3 regions of the Brachybacterium sacelli genome follow, and region 3 is predicted to be linked to each of the others. Evidence: predicted binding sites of a transcription regulator. Region 3 holds the regulator's gene; each other region holds the start of a gene.
What was found. The regulator HrcA, encoded in region 3, represses chaperone genes, less so after heat shock. The targets are predictions, from matches to a motif close to TTNGCACTCGNNNNNNNCGAGTGCNAA.
Positions count from the first base shown of each region.

Region 1: groL (chaperonin GroEL) is a predicted target of HrcA. The motif match lies at 1,036-1,062, and genes of this name have one in related genera.
Region 2: groES (co-chaperone GroES) is a predicted target of HrcA. The motif match lies at 1,304-1,330, and genes of this name have one in related genera.

Region 1 covers NZ_JAGIOD010000001.1:521,788-523,977, forward strand. Annotated here, with positions in the region: gene groL (chaperonin GroEL) at 1-943, opposite strand, end outside; gene JOF43_RS02190 (TetR/AcrR family transcriptional regulator) at 1,123-1,869, shown strand; gene JOF43_RS02195 (hypothetical protein) at 2,156-2,190, opposite strand, start outside.
Region 2 covers NZ_JAGIOD010000001.1:2,141,726-2,143,915, reverse strand. Annotated here, with positions in the region: gene groL (chaperonin GroEL) at 1-833, opposite strand, end outside; gene groES (co-chaperone GroES) at 847-1,143, opposite strand; gene JOF43_RS09600 (hypothetical protein) at 1,563-1,736, shown strand; gene JOF43_RS09595 (metallophosphoesterase family protein) at 1,746-2,190, opposite strand, start outside.
Region 3 covers NZ_JAGIOD010000002.1:1,419,902-1,422,091, reverse strand. Annotated here, with positions in the region: gene dnaJ (molecular chaperone DnaJ) at 1-349, opposite strand, end outside; gene hrcA (heat-inducible transcriptional repressor HrcA) at 459-1,469, opposite strand; gene JOF43_RS20845 (DUF3097 domain-containing protein) at 1,617-2,190, shown strand, end outside.

The DNA of each region.
Region 1 (2,190 bases), on a different contig from region 3:
GGTGCTCGAGACCGGCGGTCTCCAGCTTCAGGCCGACCTCCTCAGCGATGACCTGGCCACCGGTGAGGATCGCCATGTCCTCCAGCATCGCCTTGCGGCGGTCGCCGAAGCCGGGTGCCTTGACGGCCACGGACTTGAAGGAACCCTTGAGCTTGTTGACGACGAGGACCGCGAGGGCCTCGCCGTCGACGTCCTCGGCGAGGATCGCCAGCGGCTTGCCGGCCTGGATGACCTTCTCCAGCAGCGGCAGCAGGTCCTTGACGGAGGAGACCTTGGAGGACAGCAGGAGGATGTAGGGGTCCTCCAGCACGGTCTCCTGGCGCTCGGCGTCGGTGACGAAGTAGGGCGAGATGTAGCCCTTGTCGAACCGCATGCCCTCGGTGAGCTCCAGCTCGAGGCCCATGGTGTTGGACTCCTCGACCGTGATCACGCCTTCCTTGCCGACCTTGTCCAGCGCCTCGGCGATGAGCTCGCCGATCCCACGATCACCTGCCGAGATCGACGCAGACGCGGCGATCTGTTCGCGGCTCTCGATGGGCTGCGCGGTCGCGGTCAGTCTGCGACTGACCGCGACAGCGGCCTTTTCGATACCCTTCTTGAGCGCCATCGGATTCGACCCCGCAACGACGTTGCGCAGCCCCTCTCGCACCAGTGCTTGAGCGAGCACTGTCGCCGTGGTGGTGCCGTCGCCAGCGATGTCGTCCGTCTTCTTGGCGACTTCCTTGACGAGTTCCGCGCCGATCCGCTCGTAAGGATCCTCGAGCTCGATCTCCTTGGCGATCGACACGCCATCGTTGGTGATGGTGGGGGCGCCCCAGGACTTCTCGAGCACGACATTGCGACCCTTGGGGCCGAGCGTGACCTTGACGGCGTCGGCGAGCTGATTCATACCTCGCTCCATACCGCGCCGTGCTTCCTCATCGAACGCAATGAGCTTTGCCATGACTACAGACCCTTTCCTTCCAGCGGATGTGACCGGACGGGGTGCCCGCGACGGACGACCAGCCTGATGCGGCCGCTCTCACCCCATCCGGTCTGGCACTCGCAGACGACGAGTGCCAGAGTCCTACTGTGTAGGACTAAGTTGCCTGTGCGCAAGTCATAGACCTACCGTGTAGGACTATGAGTCCGAAAAAGGCAGCCACCGGCCCCTCGGTGCCTGGGGCAGTGTGGCTGCGCCAGCGCCCGCCACGACGAGGTCAGCACGGCCTCACCCGCGAACGCATCGCTGCCGAAGTCGTGTCCCAACTCGACCACGGTGGCCCCGCTGGACTGAATTTGCGCTCCATTGCGGCCGCGCTCGATGTGCACCCCACGACCCTCTACTGGCATGTGTCGGCTCGCGACGATCTTCTCGACTTCGCCGTCGACGCAGTGTTTGCCGAGCTGCCGCTACCGACGCGGCCCGCTGACGACTGGATAGAGGACGTCCGTGCATTCATGCATAACCTTCGCGCAGCCCTGCTTGCCCATCCCTGGTCAGGAGCGCTGGCCAGCAGCCGGCCACTCCTGGGGCCCGAAGCTCTGGCGCGCTCAGAGTTCGTCTATGCCGCGCTGGCGCGAGCAGGGTTCACCGGAGACGAACTCACGGCGTCAGCCGCAGCTGTCTCAAACCTAGTGATCGGCTCAGTCGCCGCCGAAACATCATGGCAACACGGCGATGAGTCGCCGGCTCGGCGAGCCGTTCACGAGCACCTCCGCGCCAACGCGGAGACCTATCCCGCGATGGCAGAACTCTCAACCGAGTCGGGCCACTGGGGGGCGCAGTTCTCCTACAGCGCAGACCTGCTTCTCGCTGGCCTTGCCCAGAAAGCGCCCATTAACGTCACCTCGCACGGAGCCACCACCCAAGCACCACAGATCATGTGACACCTACGCGTGCACTTGGCCGACGCCACTGCACAGCCGCTAGCACTGATCTCCATCGGTCTTTGGTGGACATCGATAGCCCAGGCAGAGAAGGATAGGGGGATGTCGCCCTCTCTGACTGAGACTGACCTCGACCCAGCTCACGCTCGCGAGAAAGCATGAACGCCACACCTACAGTCGTCGTCACCGGTGCCAGCGGCGGCGTCGCGGAGGAATAGTCAAGACCTGTGGATCGGTGTTCTGCTATCTGACCGAGAAGTTGCTGATCCGGCGCTATGAGCGCCGGTCACTCGGGCCGGAACTGCTCGCCGAGGATCGCGC
Region 2 (2,190 bases), on a different contig from region 3:
GCGGGAGCCTTGACGGCCGCGCCCTTGAAGGCACCGCGGATCTTGTTGACGACCAGCGTGGACAGGGCCTCGCCGTCGACGTCCTCAGCGATCACGAACAGCGGCTTGCTGCCCTCGACGACCTTCTCCAGCAGCGGCAGGATGTCCGCCACGGCCGAGATCTTGCCCTGGTGCAGGAGCACCTGGGCGTCCTCGAGCACGACCTCCTGGCGGTCCGCGTCGGTGACGAAGTGCGGGGAGATGTAGCCCTTGTCGAACTGCATGCCCTCGGTGAAGTCCAGCTCCATCGCCGTGGTGGAGGACTCCTCCACGGTGATGACGCCGTCCTTGCCGACCTTGTCGAACGCCTCGGCGAGCAGCTCGCCGATCTCACGGTCCTGGCTGGAGACGGCCGCGACGGACGCGATCTGCTCCTTGCCGTCGACCGGGTGGGCGATCTGCCCGAGCTTCTCGGACAGCGCCTCCACGGCCTGCTCGATGCCGCGCTTCAGGGCCGCCGGAGCGGCCCCGGAGGCGACGTTGCGCAGACCCTCGTGGACGATGGCCTGGGCGAGGACGGTGGCGGTGGTGGTGCCGTCGCCGGCCACGTCGTTGGTCTTGGTCGCGACCTCCTTCGTGAGCTGGGCGCCGAGGTCCTCGTAGGGATCCTCGAGCTCCACCTCACGGGCGATGGTCACGCCGTCGTTGGTGATCGTGGGGGCGCCCCACTTCTTGTCCAGCACGACGTTGCGGCCCTTGGGGCCCAGCGTGACCTTGACGGTGTTCGCGAGCTTGTCGACACCGCGCTCGAGGGCGCGACGCGCGTCCTCGTTGTAGATGATCTCCTTCGGCATAAGGCTCGTCCGCTCAGTTCTCGAGGATTGCGAGGATGTCGCGGGCGCCGAGAACGAGGTACTCCTCGTTGCCGTACTTCAGCTCGGTGCCGCCGTACTTGGAGAACACGACCTTGTCGCCGAGCTTGACGTCCATGGGGACGCGCTCGCCCTTGTCGTCGAAACGGCCGGCGCCGACGGCGACGACCTCGCCCTCCTGGGGCTTCTCCTTCGCGGTGTCCGGGATGACCAGGCCGGAGGCCGTGGTCTGCTCGGCCTCGAGCGGCTTGACGACGACGCGATCCTCGAGGGGCTTGATGGAGACCGGCATGCGGCTCACTCCTTCATGAAGAGATGACTCTGTATGAGTTCGGGGGTCCAGGGATCCCGATCCCGATCGTCGTCGCGGTGCCGACCGAGGAGGATCCCTCCGCAGCAGCTTCTGGCACTCTCGGCCATCGACTGCCAACGAGGACAACTCTAGGACCACGCTGGCACTCGTGCAAGGCGAGTGCTAAACCGCGGACGACCACCCGCCGGCCGGCGGCGGGGATCGCCCTGGGACCTTCGCCGCACCCGGCTTCTGCGCCCCAGGTCACACCCTTATTGTGAACCCGGCAACCAGAAACGAGCGACGTGCTGACACACGATCCGCGCGAGGGTAGAACGGCTGGTGTCGAACGTGCCGGAGCACCTGCGATCCAGGGCCCGCGCCTCCATCCCGCACCGAGCCGAAGGGGACAGACCGCCATGACCATCCTCCGCACCCTCGACTCCGCCCTGGGCCGCCTCGCGCACCGCTTGCAGGGCCAGGAGATCGAGCGCGAGAACGCGGTCGGCCGTTCCCGCCTCGGCGCCGACTACACCGCCATCATGAAGTCCCGCCAGAGCCAGGGCATCAGCCCCCTCGGCTTCGGCCGCTGAGCCCGCGGTTCAGCGTCCCGCAGCCTCCACGATCGCGGCGACCTGCTCCGGCCCGAAGTCGTAGACCGGGTCCCCCGGGTCACCGTCGGGATCCCCGGCATGGGGGAGCACCGAGGTGATCACCCAGGGAGCCCCCTCGCCGAGCTCCACCACGGAGACGCCGGAGAGCGCGCGGGCCTGCTCCCGCTCCCCCGCGGTGACCGGATCGACGACGTTCGTGACGCCCGGGACGACGTGGACCGGGATCCCGGCGATCTGGCCGGTCATCTCGTGGTGGTAGTGGCCGGACAGCACGAGGCGCACGTCGGAGCCCTCGAGCACCGCAGCGAGCTCCTCGAGGGCGTCCAGGTCGAGGGCCCGCAGCAGCGGAGTGGCCGCGACCAGCGGCGGGTGGTGCACAGCCAGGACGGTGCCTGCCGCGGCCGGTTCGGACAGGACCTCACGCAGCCAGGTC
Region 3 (2,190 bases):
CCCCGCGGCGCTGGCGGGGCACCGGACCCTGGCCCCGGCCACCGCGCATGCCCGCCGCCCCGGCGAACATGTCGAAGATGTCGTTGACGTCGAAGCCGGCACCGCCGCCGAAGCCGCCGAAACCGCCTCCGCCCATGCCCGGGCCGCCGCCCATGTCGTACTGGCGGCGCTTGTCGGCGTTCGCGAGGGTCTCGTAGGCCTGGGAGACCTTCTTGAACTTCTCCGCGGCCTCCGGATCGGGGTTCACGTCCGGGTGCAGCGTCCGGGCGAGCTTCCGGTACGCCTTCTTGATCTCCTCGGTGGAGGCGTCGCGGGAGACGCCGAGGAGCTCGTAGTAGTCGTCGTTCACGGTGAGGGTTCCTTACCGGGGAGTCGGAGTGGCCGGGCCGCGGCGGGCGGCATCGGGCACGGGGTGGCGAGGGCTGGCGGGTGGACGCGGCTGGGCACGCGCCGGGAGGTCATTCGAGGTAGCGGGACACGTAGCGGGCGATGGCCTGGACGGTCGAGATGCCGGCGGCATAGTCCATGCGGCTGGGGCCGAGGATCGCCAGGTGCGAGCCCGCACCGTATCCGGCGCCCACGAGCGCGGCCTGGTGCAGCGCCCGGTCGTGCAGCTCCGAGCCGATCCGCACCTCGACGGAGCCTGGTGAGGCGTGCATCTCGGTGAACAGGCGCATCAGCACCAGCTGCTCCTCGAGCACGTCCAGCAGGGGCTCCACGTTCCGTGCGAAGTCCTCGGCGGAGCGGGCGATGTTGGCGGTCCCGGCCAGCATGATCCGGTCCTCCGCCCGCGTGGCCGCCAGGGAGACGAGGGCGTCGGCCACCTCCTGAACCGCGGCACGGTCCGCCGGCGGGATGGTCTCGAGCAGATCGTTCACCGGCGCCGTGAGGTCGGTGACCTCCCGCCCGGAGATGGCCCGGTTGAGCTGGTCGCGCAGGTCGACGTAGTACTCGGCCGGCTGAGCGGCGAACACCGGGACGGTGCGCTGGTCGACCCGCCCGGCTTCCGTGATCAACACCACCAGGAGCAGGGAGTCGGCGACCTTGACCAGCTCGACGTGGCGGATCCGGGCCTGGCGTCGGGCCGGGTACTGCACCATCGCGACCTGCTGGGTGAGCTGGGCCATCAGGCGCACGGTGCGGCCGAGGAGCTCCTCGACGTCACCGGAGTCCTCCAGCAGGGTGCCGATGGCGCGGCGCTCGGGGGCCGAGAGCGGCTTGACGGTCGCCACGTGGTCGACGAAGGCGCGATAGCCCTTGTCGGTGGGGATGCGACCGGCCGAGGTGTGCGGCTGATGGATCAGCCCCTCCTCCTCGAGCGACGACATGTCGTTGCGCACGGTGGCGGCGGAGACCCCCAGCTCATGGCGGTCGAGCAGGGACTTGGAGCCGACGGGCTCACGGGTGGAGACGTAGTCCTCGACGATCGCACCGAGGATCTGCAGCTTCCGGGCGTCCGTGTCCCTCACCTCCTGCGTTCCGTGCGTACCTGTCGTCCGGGGGCCGACGGGCGTGACCAGCGTCGCGATCGCGACGGCTGGCACCCGCACGTGCCGAGTGCCAATCCTACGCGCCTCCGGCGATGCTCGCGGGGAGGTGTTCGCCACGCGGGTAAGGTGTCGCGCGTGCCTGCACCCTCCGATCGCTTCCCCGACCGGTACGGCCGCGACGTGCTGTCCGCCGGTCCGCCCACCCATCATCGCCGCCGCCCCGCGGCCCGCGAGGTGCCCGCCCAGCGGGACCTTGTCGTCGAGGAGGCCTCGACCGGCTTCACCGGCGCGATCACCCGCGTGGAGAAGATCGCCGGCGAGCTGGTCGTCGAGCTCGACGACGGGCGCGGCAAGCGCCGCACCTTCCCGCTCGGCCCGGGCTTCATGATCGACGGGAAGCCCGTCCTGCTCACCCGCCCGGCGCCGCGTGCGCAGGCCCCGGTCCGCAAGCGCTCCGCGAGCGGCTCGGTCTACGTCGAGGGGGCGAGGGCGCGTACCGCCCGCGCCTCCCGGATCTGGGTCGAGGGCACCCACGACGCCGAGCTGGTCCAGAAGGTGTGGGGTCACGACCTGCGCCTCGAGGGCATCGTGGTCGAGCAGCTCGAAGGCGCCGACAACCTCGTCGAACGGGTCCAGGACTTCGCCCCGTCGGCCGGGCGGCGCCTCGGCATCCTGGTCGACCACCTGGTCCCCGGGTCCA